Regions from separate parts of the Paenibacillus sp. NRS-1781 genome, predicted to be linked through region 1. Evidence: riboswitches for the same ligand, from Rfam matches in the RefSeq annotation. Region 1 holds a riboswitch; the other holds the start of a gene.
What was found. Region 1 has a riboswitch for cobalamin ahead of ACIFO6_RS15570 (ABC transporter substrate-binding protein). Riboswitches for the same ligand answer to the same signal wherever they lie in the genome.
Positions count from the first base shown of each region.

Region 1 (7,631 bases):
AACAGGTAAATCAGCAGAAAGCCAAGCCAAAAAGAGGGGATGGACGATCCGAGCAGTGCAAACAGCCTTCCCAGACGATCCAGCCAACCGCTGGATTTTACCGAGGCAGCCAGCCCCATCCCAAGAGTCAGCAACGTCATGACGGCAAAGCCCGCCGAGGCCAGCTCCACGGTAGCAGGCAGTCTGTTCCACAGTTCGGTTAGCACCGACTCCTTGGATACATAGGAGGTGCCCCAATGCCCTGTGAACACATCACGCAGCCAGTTTACATACTGAATATGAAGCGGCTCGCTCAAGCCCAGCTCCTTCCGCAGCGCCGTCAACGCCTCCTCAGAGGCAGGCACATTATGCGCGGTGAGCAGAATGGTAGCAGGGTCGCCGGGAGCCAGCCTCATCAGCACAAATGTCAGCGTGGATACAACGAACACAATAATGACCAGTTGCGCCACACGTTCCAGAATAAAACGAATCATAGGGTATCCAGTCCGTTATTCCGCAATATCGGATTGCGCCGTAATGTAGTAATACTCAATCGGATGCGGTGTAAAGCCCTCTACCCCTTTTTTCACCCCAAATACATTATCAGGGTGAACAATAAACGACTGCGGCAAATCGGTATTAATGATATCCAGCGCTTGCAATGTCACGGCATTACGCTGTGCTGTATCCTTCGCCAGCTTCAAGCTGCCAAGAAGGTTCTCCAGCGGTTTGGAACCATAACGGCTTACATTGGCCTCGCTTTTAGAGGAATAAAACATGTCCATAAAATATTGCGGCTCCCCCGTATGGGCAGTCAGCATACTGTACATGGCAAAATCCCAATCGTTTTTGGTTAGCGCCTCGTCGATATTTTCCACCTTGCGGATCTTCACCTGGATGCCCTCTTTCAGCAGTTGGCTCTGAATCACCTCAGCCATGACCGAAAGCTCTGGACGCTGAGGGAAGGTCAGCAACGTAACCTCGAACGGCTTGCCCTGCTTGGTCCATGTACCTTGGGCATCCTTTTGCCAGCCGTCCTTCGTCAACAACTGCCCTGCCGTTCCGTCCAGCACTTTACGTTCCACCTTGCCGAAGGGGAGAATGCTCGGGAATGGGCTGCTTGCCTCCGTACCATAGCCTCTCATGATCGCACTCACAATGGATGCACGTGGTATCAGGCTGTCCACTACTTTGCGGTTCGCGGCATCCTTGAACACAGGCGACTCCATGTTATACACGATCATATGAGTGCGCAAAGAGGGAGCCGACAGCACTTGCAGCTTATCGTTCTTTTTTAATACCTCCGCGTTATCCACCGGAATATCAGTCGCTACATCTACTTCGCCAGATTGCAGCGCCAACAGGCGTGAATTGCCGTCCGTAATGAACTTCATCGTTGCTTCAGCCAGCCGGGCCTTCTCGCCCCAATATCCGTCATAACGCTCTACGACCAAGGACTGATCCTTGTTGAACGCTTTAATTTTAAAAGCACCTGTCATCGCAGGGTAGCTCTGCTCATCCTTCATAGACGCTACATCCAGCACAATCGTCGATGGATCAGCCAGATTGGACACCAGCGCTGAATTGGGCTGGTTAGTCGTGATTTTCAACGCCAGCGGCCCAGTTACATCAATCGACTTTACGTCTAGCAAATCCTTTGCCAAATGGCTTTTCTCGATGGAGCGCAGCAGGGAAGCTTTCACACTTTCCGCGTCCATACTCTTTCCGTCATGAAAAGTGACCTTATCCTGCAAGCCGAACGTCCAAACTGTGGGACTGTCCTGCTTCCATTCCTTGGCCAGCCAAGCCACTGGCTCCAGCTTTTCATTCAAACGGACAAGTGTCTCACCTGCGCCGGACCGCATGACATCCCAGCTATTGTCTCCGTGCGGGTCAACGCCCGACGGTTTCCACGTATACGCCATCACCAGTTTCTTATCTGCTGTAGCCTGTTGTGTGGATGTGTTCTCGCCCTTGCTGGGGCTATCCGCCGTCTTACTAGTTGTCGAGCATCCCCCCAGAGCCATAACTGCCAGCAGCAGCATCACCCCTGTACATATAAACCATGAACGCTTTTTACGATTGCTTATCATCTTATTTATCCCCCTCTGTCTTGTCATTCACAAATACCTAGCGCGAAAAAAGCATCCCCGACCGCTTGATCAGCAGTCAGAAATGCTTTCATGATCAAATGCCTAAGCTCACCCTCTTCACCCTCTAAAAACAAGGGGATCGGATCGGTTTCAGACATTCTGTATGCAGCACGCCTAACCACCTCCCCAGCATCCCGTGGGTCTGACAGTGATGTTAAAACAGGCAGGTCTCCTGACTTCAGGCTTATCTCTCAGGCCTTCCCGGTTCCTCACAGTTCCAGTGGCTGTTCTGAAAGCTACAGCAATTCCCTGCTGATGCCTGTATACAGTGGCGGGTCCGTGTCGGAATCTACCGAACTTCCCTTTTAAGTGAACACGCACAACAGCCATCTACATGATTTCAGCGAAACCCTGTAAGTGGAAAGTCCGGTTCACACCTGTTTTCTTCCTTTATTCCTCTATATTACGAATTAGGACTATCTTATTTTGTTGTTACAGGCTTGTCAACAAATGCTGCGCAATATTTTAAATTTAAACGATACGGCAAGGATCAAGGCTATGACTTTGCGTTGCATGCACGCAATGGACGTGATAAAATTAGGTATAGAGATAACCACCGTGTCCGTATACTAAAAAGAGCCTTCGCCGCTACCAACGGCAAAGACTCTTAGGACTTGAAAGGCTGTGGATCATCACGGCGCGCTAAATGCGTAGCTAAACCCACCGTTAGGCGCCTAACCTAATTACACGGTGGGTTTTCGCTTGTTCCGAAATTTCCGACGTAGCCAGCGATAAAGTTTACGAATACTAAACACCAGGCTTAGTAACGTAACCATCCAACGCAACACATCGTAGCACGACACAAGGTTGACCATCGGCTTCACCCCCTTTCGGGAAGCTGCGCCGTGGTCTGAAAACATCCACCACTATTCAAAATCCATAAGGTAGATTATACCATGACCTCGCCTATCACTCTAGCAAATTCTTCTAATAGAATCTCAAACCCCGATCTTCATACAGGAAGGGGGTTTTATCAATAACTCTATGCCAAAAAGCCGGAAAAATAGGCTTACGTCCTCTCTCCCGCGGTCTTTATCTAATCCTAATCGTTAAACCTTCTGCGGAACCTCTGACACCTTCCCGCCTTTGACCCATTCGCCCTGTTTTTTCGTTAAAACGATATTCAAGACAATCGCCGTAATCGAGCCGGATACGATACCGTTTTGCAGCAGCATTTTGGCAAAGCTCGGCAGTTGGTCAAACATTTGGGGCAGCACGACAGAGCCGAGGCCCACCGCAATGCTACATGCCGCGATCAGCAGATTGCTTTCCTTCTGCAAATCCACCTCTAACAAAATAGACATGCGCAATATTTTAAATTTAAACGATACGGCGAGAATCAAGAAAATGGATTTTCAATGCAAGGCTGTCAATAAATGTAGTTCATATCCGACTAATGGACTCTTGCAGACACAAAATATAGATAAATATATTCATATATTCCATTAAAAGGTTGACATAGTTTGTAAGCTCACTTATGCTATCTATGGATTTACAAATATTTCAAGGAGGCGGTTTGTTATGAAGGTAAAGTTTCTTCCTCAAGCAATTCTGGCTACAACGTTATTCATCTCGTGGGGAATCGTTAGTCCAGCAATCTCCCATGCTGAGAAAGGAGAAAAAATCCCTGACCAAATGTTAGCGGGTACAATCATCCAATATGATGAGAACAATAACATGGTTGTAGTAGAAAAAGGAACTCCTGTACCTGAACCACAAAAATCTCTAGCTGCTATTGCCCCACTCACTGCTGAACAACAAATTGAGCTAGAAAAAGAAGAAGCAATGATTAAGGAAATCAAAGAAGAAGCCAAATCACTGCCGGTATATCATATTGATAACCCTGACCCTCAGCCTGGTCTAAAAGTAATTTATGATGGTGAAGGTTATATCAAAGATATTATCTTGCCTGATCAAAAGGAAAATGCGATTACTACTAATAATGTTTCACTTCAGGCATTACCACGTGGAACACGCAAAGCACCAGGGACTTATACATACGGAGCACATAATAATGAAATCGTCATTACCGGAAAATCGAGCGGCAAGGTTCAAGGCACAGGTAGAGGGACAAACTTTACGGACTCAACTGGTGAAAATTCCAATTCACTAAAAAGAGGCGACTGTGCAACAAAAGGGGCTATTGATAATCCAGAGTTTGGAACAAGAATTGCCGTAAGAAATACAGATAATGATATCGCTGCTAACTTTATTAAAGCTGATAACGGAAGCCTTCCGGATGCCGTTATTGATATTTGGAAAACTGGTGTACAGGATTTGGGATTGACATGGAGTTCGTCTCTCTCATTTTCAGGAAAATATTTTTATGCGTTCTAATCTCTTCATGTGAAACAAGGATAGGGCCTACACCCTGTCCTTTTCCCTTTTTTTAATTTATCATAATGGATTTAGTAAATCCCTCATCTTAGAAAGGATGTTTCCTTTTGAAAACAAGCAGCTTTCGCTTAATTATACTTTCCTTACTCGTTCCAGCTCTGTTATCTGCCTGTTCTCCATCTTCTACTCCAGCAGCAGAATCAATTCCATCGAAACAGATCCAATCAGGCGAAAAGACAGCTCCAGTCGAACAAGACCAATATCTATCCATGACCTATACAGAATATGTGAATGGGAAAAATACAGATAAAGGTATGGTTATGCGGGTCATGACGTATGATTTGAGCAGCAAAAAAATGATGAAGCTGGCCGATGTTCCTTACACCTCTCAATATCCACTTTCTGTAGTGTCATTACCTGATCACAAGATTTATTATTCTGCCGATGTTGACGATAAGGGAGATCAGTTATTTTCATACGATTTGAATTCAAAAAAAACTGAACAACTTTCCGATAATTTGTTTGCCATTAATCGTATAGTACCAACGACTCCAGAAGGTCCACTCGTTCTGGCTGCTGTCAAAAAAGGAGAACGTACACTTAAAACCATTTTCTACGATAAATCAACTCATACAATGCAGTTTTTGCATGATGAAAATCTAGATATGAATACTTGGTCTGTATCATACAACTCTAGCAAAAGCGCAACGTACATTTCCCAATTCTCTGAAAATGGACAAGATAAACAAAGAGACATCGCAGCCAAGAAACAGACTATTATGATTTCACCTGACTACAAGGTCACAGAAATCAATACCAACACCAAACAAGAACGGCCTATCATTACACTAAAGAACGAACAAATCCTGTCCATGTCCAGCAGTAATGATCAGTTACTCCTAGTCACTGCCCGTTTCATTAATCACGGAAACCCCGAGTATAGTCTTGTCGATATCGCAACTGGAAAGCGCACCAAATTAGAGCTTCCCATTTCGTCCCGCAGCTTTATCTATATGTCCCCGGACAGCAAAGGTATCTACTATCTAGGCAGTGCCTCCCAGAAAAATCAGGAAGAAGGGCGCGGCGTGTACTATTATGACTTCGCATCGAAAATCCAAACCCCGATTTTCATACAGGAAGAGGGTTTTATTAATAACTTCATGCTGCTGAACAAATAATTCATTCTGAATAACCCCATACCAAACAGCCGGAAAAAGAGGCTTACGTCCTCTCTCCGGCTGTCTTTACCTAACCCTAATCGTTAAACCTTCTGCGGAACCTCTGACACCGTCCCGCCTTTGACCGATTCGCCCTGTTTTTTCGTTAAAACAATATTCAAGACAATCGCCGTAATCGAGCCAGATACGATACCATTTTGCAGCAGCATTTTGGCAAAGCTCGGCAGTTGGTCGAACATTTGGGGCAGCACGGCAGAGCCGAGGCCCACCGCAATGCTACATGCCGCGATCAGCAGATTGCTTTCCTTCCTCAAGTCCACTTCTGACAAAATAGACATGCCCGATGCAGCAACCGAACCGAACATAACGATCATCGCCCCGCCCAGCACAGCATTAGGAATCACTGTCGTTAAGGCGGCCAGTTTGGGCAACAGACCAAGAACAACCATAATACCACCCGCAGCAAAAATAACGTTCCGCGACTTGACACGTGTCAGCGAAATCAGACCTACATTTTGCGAGAAAGCCGTGTAAGGAAACGCATTGAAAATACCCCCGAGCATAATCGCAAGTCCTTCAGAGCGCAAACCATTGACGATTTGCTTCTGCTCCACCTTTTGATCAATCGCCTTGCCTACCGCCAAGTAAACGCCCGTAGACTCGACCATGCTGACAATATTAACGATAATCATCGTACATACTGCCATAATGCTAAACTCAGGCTTACCAAAATAAAACGGCTGCGCAACACTCACCCAAGACGCTTGCGCCACTGGAGCAAAATGTACCATCCCCATCGCATAAGCGACCACCGTGCCTGCAAACAAACCGATGAGCACAGAAATCGAGCGCAAAAAGCCTTTGGCCAACCGATTCACGAACAGAATAACCAGCAAAGTAACTAACGCCAGCAGCAAATTACGCGGCTGTCCAAAATCTGCGCTGCCCTGACCCCCGGCTACATTATTCATCGCCACCGGAATGAGGGACAAGCCGATAATCGTAACCACCGAACCCGTAACCACCGTCGGGAAAAAGCGTAGCAGCTTGCCATACAGCGGTGCCGCGAGCACCACGAATATACCGGATAAAATAATGGCTCCGTACGCGGTCGCCAAATTCGAGGTCGACGCAATCGCGATAATCGGCCCCACCGCCGTAAACGTACAGCCTAAAATGACAGGCAATCGACTGCCGAAAAACCGAGTGCCCATAATCTGCAACAACGTGGCAATCCCGCAGGTGAACAGATCCGCAGCTACCAGATAGGCCATTTGGGCTGGCGTCAGGTGCAATGCTCCCCCTACAATCAGAGGTACGGCAATCGCTCCGGCATACATCGCCATCACATGCTGGAAGCCCAGCGCGAATAACTTTTGTTTGCTTAGCATCCCACATTCTCCTTAACGGAAGGAATCACTGCACCCGCTTCTTCTATAAAATGAACCTCGCCCGGTGCCATGGAAGCGATACGCGCAAGAGAGCGTACGGCAATACCTCTTTGCTCCAGCAGTCCACGGCCTTCCTGAAAGCTCTTTTCAATCACGCAGCCGACCCCGGCCAGCTCCGCTCCTGCTTCCTTCACAATATCCGTAAGTCCGACCAATGCTGCGCCAGTCGCCAGAAAGTCATCCACGATCAGCACATGGTCGCTGGCATCGAGATATTTTTGGGAAATACTCACCTGATAGGTTTCCTGCCGTGTAAACGAGTGGACCTCAGCGAAGTATACCTGCTCGTTCAGCGTGATTGCCTTCTTTTTCTTCGCATAGATGAACGGTACACCCAATGCAATGGCTGTAGCCATGGCAAACTGAATGCCGCTTGCTTCAATTGTAAGCACCTTCGTAATGGGAGCACCACCGAAAAGACGTGCAAACTCCTTACCAATCTCCAGCGCCAATGCTGTATCTACCTGATGGTTCAAAAATGAATCTACCTTTAATACCGTGTCGGATAAAATCTGTCCCTCTTGACGAATACG
Region 1 is NZ_JBITPI010000043.1:52,864-60,494, forward strand. Features, by position in the region: gene nikB (nickel ABC transporter permease) at 1-473, opposite strand, end outside; gene ACIFO6_RS15570 (ABC transporter substrate-binding protein) at 489-2,072, opposite strand; cobalamin riboswitch at 2,278-2,475, opposite strand; partial or broken gene ACIFO6_RS15575 (purine permease) at 3,182-3,436, opposite strand; gene ACIFO6_RS15580 (hypothetical protein) at 3,654-4,469, shown strand; gene ACIFO6_RS15585 (hypothetical protein) at 4,577-5,647, shown strand; gene ACIFO6_RS15590 (nucleobase:cation symporter-2 family protein) at 5,731-7,038, opposite strand; gene ACIFO6_RS15595 (xanthine phosphoribosyltransferase) at 7,032-7,631, opposite strand, start outside.

Region 2 (7,631 bases), on a different contig from region 1:
GAAAAAGTCGCTGTTCGCATCCGGATCGCTGCTTCCGCGTCCCAGCACTAGCACAGCCGTTTCTTCATCCGTCACCTCGGCAGAAGCCTCCACAGCGCTATCCATACCGGCTGGAACCGCAACCGGACGGGCCTCTTTCAAGCGGCTTTGCAGAATGCTGACGATTTTTTCGTGAACGCCAATCGGACGTCCGTATACAAATTCCACCTGCGGATATTTCGCCTTTGCCCGGTCAATCGCCATCGGAATATCAATTTTGGCATGTCCCGCTGCGAACAAAATAATCGGAACAAGCACAACACGCGTCGCCCCTTGCTCCACACACGCCTGCACACCCTCAGCAATGCTGGGCCGTGTCAGCTCCAAAAAACAGGTTTCCACACTCATATCCGGCACCCGATCTGCCACCGCCTGTGCAAATTCCAGCAGCTCCCGGTTCCCCTCCGGGTCCCGACTTCCATGTCCAACCAACAATATTGCATTCACTACTGTATTTTCCTCCTCATCAAAATAGGGATAACCTGCAAGACGCCCTATTTTATCTATATGCTTACATCCATAAAAACAGGCTTTCTAGCCCATTAATCACCACAGACGGCATTCACTTCCACTATTGCAGGCGCATCTTCATGCCGAAAACCCGCTACAACACCTACACGTTTGAAAAATTTATGAAAACGCTCGTTTGGATGCCCTTTTTCCTTATATTCAGCGATGACATTCTCAACGATATCCGTAATCTGATCTCCCGGAATGCCCTCCGCTACAGGTTGAGCGGCATGAGCGTTGCGACCAAATTTTTTGCCGCCAAGAAACAGATCGTATCCTCCCTTGCGGTATACGATTCCGATATCCTCCAGCACTGCCCCATAGCAGGCCATACCACAGCCGTTCAAGGCAATGCTCGTTTCCTTGGGTGCCTGCAATCCGCCCAGTACAACCTGTAGATGCTCTGCCACAGGCACAGCGTCATCCTTCTCCATATTGCAGAAGTCGCACGCCTTCACCTTAAACACATCGCCAATCGGCATCACGATGAATCGTTCATCACGCAGCCGCCCTACCAGCTCCTCCGGATCTGCGCATGGCACGCGCAGCACGATCTGGTGATCCGGCGTATACTCCAGCTCGCCTTCATCACCCGCTACCTCCGCGAGCAGCGCCATCTGGCGAGCGGTGAACTTTTTGTTTCCCACGCCGGGGGAAACGCCCACCTCAAACAGCGCAGGCTTGCCAAAGCTGCCTGTCGCTGTCCCGGCCGTAGCCACTGCTCCGGCCACGGCTGCCGTTCCGGTGGCGCTCACGACGGGCGCTTGCCCGCTCCAGCGTGCGCTCGCTTCGCCCGGCAGCTTGCCGCCCGCAGCGAGGCGGCTCAGCGCCTCCGCTGCCAGCGCTGCCGGGGCTGCACCGGCTTGCGCCGCAGACGGCGCGGCCTGCACGGCAGCCACCACTTGCGGGCGTGCCTGCGTGGCAACCGCAGCAGCACCGCTCGCGGAAGGAGCGGGCGCGGTCCCGCCAGCTCCCGCAGGGGCTGGTACTGCGGGAGCTGCGCCTGCCTGCGACGCATTCAACGCGCGATCCTCTTGCGCGCCCAGCGACCACGGCTCCGCTTCCGTGCGGAGCCGCTGATGCGGCTTGAGCGCCTGCTCGGTCGCACCCAGCGTATACTTGCGCTGATACCCGCGTGGCGTCACGATCAGACCGTCATACACCATCGTCGAGGAATTGCCTATAATGACAGTCGTCAGCATGCCAATGTCATGGTTCAGCATGTCCTCCAGCGTCGTCACTATTACTTGCTGACGGTCACGGTAAGCACTCTTGACCAGCCCAACCGGAGTCTGCGGATCACGGTAACGCAGCAAGATGGACTGCGTCTCAACAATCTGGCGTGTACGTCGGCCACTCCGCGGATTGTACAATGCAATGACAAAATCCGCCGAAGCTGCCGCCTCTACACGCTTCACAATCGTTTCCCAAGGGGTCAAATGGTCACTCAGACTGATCGTGCACGCATCATGCATGACGGGCGCACCCAGCAGCGAAGCACAGGACTGAATCGCCGATATCCCCGGCACGACTTCTACCTCAACCCCGTCCTCACGGCGCCAGCCCTTTTGCATCAGCACTTCGTACACCAGCCCCGCCATACCATATACGCCTGCGTCTCCACTGGAAATGACGGCTACCTTCTTACCCATCTCCGCCTGTCGAACCGCCTCCTGCGCACGGCTCACTTCCTCCGTCATGCCTGTGCGTACAATCTCCTGTCCATTCAACAACGGACGGATCAGATCCACATAGGTGTTGTAGCCAATAATGACCTCACTCTCGGCCAACGCGTCCAGCGCCCGTTTGGTGATATGTTCCATATCCCCCGGTCCGAATCCAATCACGAGCAATTTTCCTAATGGGCTCATCGTTATCCTCCCTCTTAAATCTATGCCATGTTTTCCATACTTCTATCTATTTCACTTGTATATGGACATCCTGTAACTCAAAAAAACCCATCCTGCCCGGATGGGTTTCCTATGTACGCATCGTATCATCAGACGGACACAGCATAAGAAGACACTTCTTGTCTTCCGCCATCGTGCCGTTGCTTTCCATCTGCCTGTTCACGCTTGAAACGCTTCTGCACGTTCTGATCCACGCAAACCTGTAACCAACATGGAAAAAGCAGCGTGCGCCTGATTTCCTGATTTCGTACACCCATCCTCTCCGCGAAGGTTAACGGTGCATACAGATCAAGGTAGGTCTCCTGGCTCGGCATCAACAGATTTTTTCGTCTTCCCCGTTTTCTCACGAGTGACGTCTGAAAAAATCCTCTTCCTTACAGTGGCGGGACCGCTCGGGACTTGCACCCGATTCCCTGTTACCCTTCGCTATCACAAAGGCACCTTGTCTGTCCGCTATTTGATTATGGGTCTTATCATAACCTTGGCTTAATCAGTTGCGCAAGCATGAAAAACGCTTTATTTCAAGTTCTCTGCCTTATTTTTTAACATATGCAACAATTCGTCCGGGTCCGCAGAGATACTCAACAGCGTTGGATGGTCAACTCCGGTAAAGCCCTCCCGCACACTATGACGCACCATTTCCTCCAACGGGTCAAAATATCCGTTCACATTCAGCAGCCCGATGGGCTTGCGATGAATGCCGATTTGCGCCCAGCACAGCACCTCAAATAGCTCCTCAAAGGTTCCCAATCCGCCCGGAAGGGCAATGAATGCGTCAGCCTTTTCGCTCATCACCGCTTTGCGTTCATGCATGTTCGCCACCTCAATAAATTCAGTAATTCCCCGGTGAATAATCTCTGCATCGAATAACAGGGTTGGCATAATCCCGGTGACCTGACCGCCCCCTGCCAGCATCGCATCCGCGACCTCGCCCATCAGCCCCTTGCTGGAGCCTCCATAGATTAAACGGACCTGATGTCTCGCCATAGCCTCTCCAAGCTTGCCTGCCTCCTGAAGATATACCGATGAATGTCCGGGCCTGGACCCGGCAAATACACAAATGGAATTCATAACGTCTCAGCTCCTGTCCTGGTATCCGCATCGAGGCTTTTTCATTATATTAAATAAATATTTTCCCTATAACAAAAACTTCTGTCGATGCATTTCCAACAAAAAAAGATAAAGACCCTGTAGGCCCTTATCTTCATTTTACCCTTTATCCCAAGGATATGGGGAAGTTTTCAGCTCACTACTTCCAGGCCGCAGCCGTGCGCCGAAGCGCTATGCTCAAAATATCTTCCCAGCTCCACCATCATCGCGCCCATGCGTTCCTCCACTGGAAACACGATCCGTTCGATCCCTTCCTCCAAAATGGACTGCGCCGTCACCTTGCCTACCGACACAGCGATCACATCCTGGCGAAAGGCTTCCAGCACATCCTCCATCTGCTTCTGTTCCCTCGCATATTGAGCCAAAAAGCGGATCTGCGGACCGCTGGTGAACGTAACTGCATCCACATTGCGGTTCAGGATATCCTGTAGCAATGCTTGCAAATTTGCCTCCTCCGGCGGAATATGCTTATAGGGAAGCACCTGCCGGGTAACGGCGCCTTGCTCGTCCAGCCACTTCACCAGTCGGGGAGCCGGATCACCATGTAGCTGCAACAGCACTTCCTTCCCCTTCAGATCATATGGGGCAAAGGCCTGCGTCAATCCGATCAAGCTTCCGTCCTCGTCCCGTACAGCTGGCGTAAAGCCACGCTTTTTGAGTCCATTGACCGTTTTGTAGCCCCGTGCTGCAATGTTCGAGGAATGCAACAGCTCCATAATCTGTTCTGCTACTCCCATATCCTCCGCCATATCGAATAGTGCCTCCAGCCCCATGCCTGTCGTGAAAATGTTCCAGTCCGGCGGCTGCTTCACCCACGATACAATAGCGTTACGCAGCTCGATATCGTCCAGAAAAACTGTGCCCTGGGCCGGACGCAGCACCGGCTCGCCCCCCATTTTTGTAACCAACAGCGCCATTTCGTCTGCTTTACGAGGACCGGCAAGGGCGACTCGCTTGCCTGCCATGCGTTGGGCCATCCTGTTTCCCCCCTTGTAGAAGTCTTGCTCCTTTCTACCAAGTATACAATCAAGGGGCTAAAAGACAAATAAGAATTACTTTTCCGATGAATATAGTAAGCTTATAAATCGACTTGTCCTGCCTTACTTTCGCACTGGTTTTCCTGCTGACTCGTGCTATCCTGTTTCTCTTCCGATGGCTTAGGATCGCCGCTATCTTTTTTAGGCTTGGGTCGAAGTAGCAGCCATAGCACAAAAGGCATAAGCACAAAGAAAGTAATCATAACCAAGGTCCATTCCCGGCTAAAGTCATAGATTTGGATGATATTAGAGAACAGCATAAAGGAACAGACATAACCCAACAGACCGACAGGCCATACAATTAAATTCCCCCAGGCAGGGGCAAACATGCGCTTTACAGTTAAACTGATAACGTACAGATCGAACCCCATCTTTGTAAGCAGGGTTGGCACGGTAAGAGCGACTATAAACAAATCAAACCGATCCAGAAAGTCCGTTAGCTGCAACTGACGCGCCAGTTCATAAGATGGATAAAACAGCCGTGACATGATAGGAACACCAATAACTAGCTCCTCTAGCAGCACCAGCATGATCATAAAAGCGGTTCCGATACAATGTCCAAGCCACACACTGCGTCCATTAAAGCTCAGTCCGGAAATCACCAAGGGCAGCATCAAGAAATCTGCCATATAACCAAGCATACGCCAGCTACCCTGGATAACTCCCCCTATATCCGGACGCAACAGCGGTCTCATTTCAGAAAAATCCATATTATGCCCAAAAAAAAGCGGCATGGTCAGCAGTGTCAGAAGCAACCACGGTACAAAAAGCTCCGCCATGCTCACAATGGTGCTGATACCCCCTTTAGCCATAAACGTCAAGGTCAGCAGCAAAATAAGGGATATGACGACAATCGGAGTTATAGGCAAAAGAACAATCTCTACAAAATCAGTCATAATTCTCAAATCCCTTGCAAAAATGATCAGGAATAAAATAAGATAAGCTGCCAGCAGCATACGCCCCAGCACGGGGTGGGAGCTGACCATGGCCTGCAGCAGATCCTGATCGGGAAAACGCTGCTTAAGCTTCAACATCGCCCAGATCGGCAAGCATATTACGATGGCCGCTATCGCACAGGTCCAATAGGCATGCTGATGCGCGTAATCCGCTGCCTGCGTCGGAGCATGTACAAGGGTAATACTGACCTCCATCAACACACCAAGCATCACGATTTGTCTGGTTGTGAACTGCCTCATGCAGGTACATCCTCCTTTTGCCCGCAGGCACTTATTACATACCCCGCAATACAGCCGGCATATACATATTAATGAACCGGACCATTTCCAAGTCTTGCTTTATACTCCTTTCCCCGCTCCTTACCTTTATTGTTGGGCCACAGCAGCAGCCATAGCACCAAGGGCATAATGATAAAGAACATAATCATCACCATCGTCCATTCCCGGCTGAAATCATAAATTTGAATACTGTTCGAAAAAATAATAAAGGAGCTGACATATCCCAGCAAACCCACAGGCCAAACCATCAAAGCACCCTGTACATGAGGGAACAAGCGTTTGACAGCCATACTCAGAATATACAGATCCAGTCCCACCTTTATAAGCAGGGTGGGTATCGTAAATCCCCCTACAAATAAATCAAACCGATCCAGAAAATCCGTTATATACAACTGACGTGCCAGCTCATAGGATGGGTAGAACAGCCGCGTCAGAATGGGAAGCCCAATGACAACCTGCATGAGTGTAACAATGAAGACCATAAAAGCAGTCCCTATTAAATGGCCCCACCATGCACCCTGCGGGCGATAGTTTTTCCCTTGCAATACAAAAGGCAACATCAGAATGTCTGCCATATACGAAAACATATACCAGCTTCCTTTCATGATTCCGGTCATACTTGGATACAAAAACGGTCTAAGCTCTGAGAAATCCATGTTTCTGCCAAAGAAAAACGGCATGGTCAGCAGTGTCATAATGGATATCGGTATAAAAATCTCACTCATGTTCAAGATGGTGTTCATACCGCCCCTAGCCATATAAACGACGGCTAACAGTATAATAAGTGAAATCATGAAAAAGGGAGTTCGCGGCAATAGAACCGCCTTTACCAAATCGGCAATAATCCACAAATCCCGACCAAACACGATCAAAAACAGGGCGAAATACAGGAGCAGCAGTATACGCCCTATCACCACACTGGAACTGATCATGGCTTGAAACAGATCCTGATTGGGAAAACGCTGCCCAAGCTTAAGCAATGCCCAGATCGGCAAGCACAATACTGCGGCTACTACCATACAGGTACAATAGGCGTGTTGTTCCGCATACGACCCAGCTTGCGACGGAGCGTGTATCAAGGTTATATTCGTCTCCAGCAGCACACCGAGCAGCACCATTTGTCTAGTTGTGAACTGTTTCATAAGGTGCGTCTCCTTTTTCCACAAGCATCATTACAATTCGTTACAACGAAGAGGGCAGCCACATATCAATGCATCGGATCAGCCAGGTAGCCATATAGACATTACCGTGTGTCGACGTTCCATAGATCCAGATACCGATACTAAGGGCGTACAATACACGTGAGATCCAGCGGTTGACAGCAGGTGCGGCGTTCAGGCTTTTACGGTCCATCAGATACATGAAGAGGATCGCCAGCACCAAAGGTAGCAGAAACACTTTATTCATTCTGGATTTGCTCCTTCTTGAACCCGAATGGCTTGGTCACTGCACCGATATTTTCAATATGCACAACCGGATTTATGGTGACTTCCACCTTGGGGTACAACTGATCCCAACGGGGTTTTATCCGTTTCCATTCATTCGGAAGACTCGTAATGATAACCCGTCCCAAACCAAGCACATCAGAATGATATTTTTGTTGAATCACCCGGATAGCCTCACCCAAATCCTTTTTGATCTGACGTTCTACCTGCTGCTCCAGCCACTTCAAGTTTGCCTCATTGGAAATATCGAAGGTCGTCTCATTCTCCCTTACATTCCCGTTGCAGTTCAGTTGGAGGGTCATCCGAATATCATCCCCATGAACATAGGGTTTGAAATGAACGCTG
Region 2 is NZ_JBITPI010000015.1:144,803-152,433, forward strand. Features, by position in the region: gene ACIFO6_RS05315 (sirohydrochlorin chelatase) at 1-486, opposite strand, end outside; gene cobJ (precorrin-3B C(17)-methyltransferase) at 582-2,420, opposite strand; gene ACIFO6_RS05325 (hypothetical protein) at 2,549-2,773, opposite strand; cobalamin riboswitch at 2,735-2,918, opposite strand; gene ACIFO6_RS05330 (TIGR00730 family Rossman fold protein) at 2,976-3,530, opposite strand; gene ACIFO6_RS05335 (uroporphyrinogen-III synthase) at 3,701-4,546, opposite strand; gene ACIFO6_RS05340 (GerAB/ArcD/ProY family transporter) at 4,648-5,802, opposite strand; gene ACIFO6_RS05345 (GerAB/ArcD/ProY family transporter) at 5,871-6,983, opposite strand; gene ACIFO6_RS05350 (hypothetical protein) at 7,024-7,248, opposite strand; gene ACIFO6_RS05355 (Ger(x)C family spore germination protein) at 7,241-7,631, opposite strand, start outside.
Region 2: linked by a shared signal. The riboswitch ahead of ACIFO6_RS05325 (hypothetical protein) and the one ahead of ACIFO6_RS15570 (ABC transporter substrate-binding protein) in region 1 are both predicted to bind cobalamin.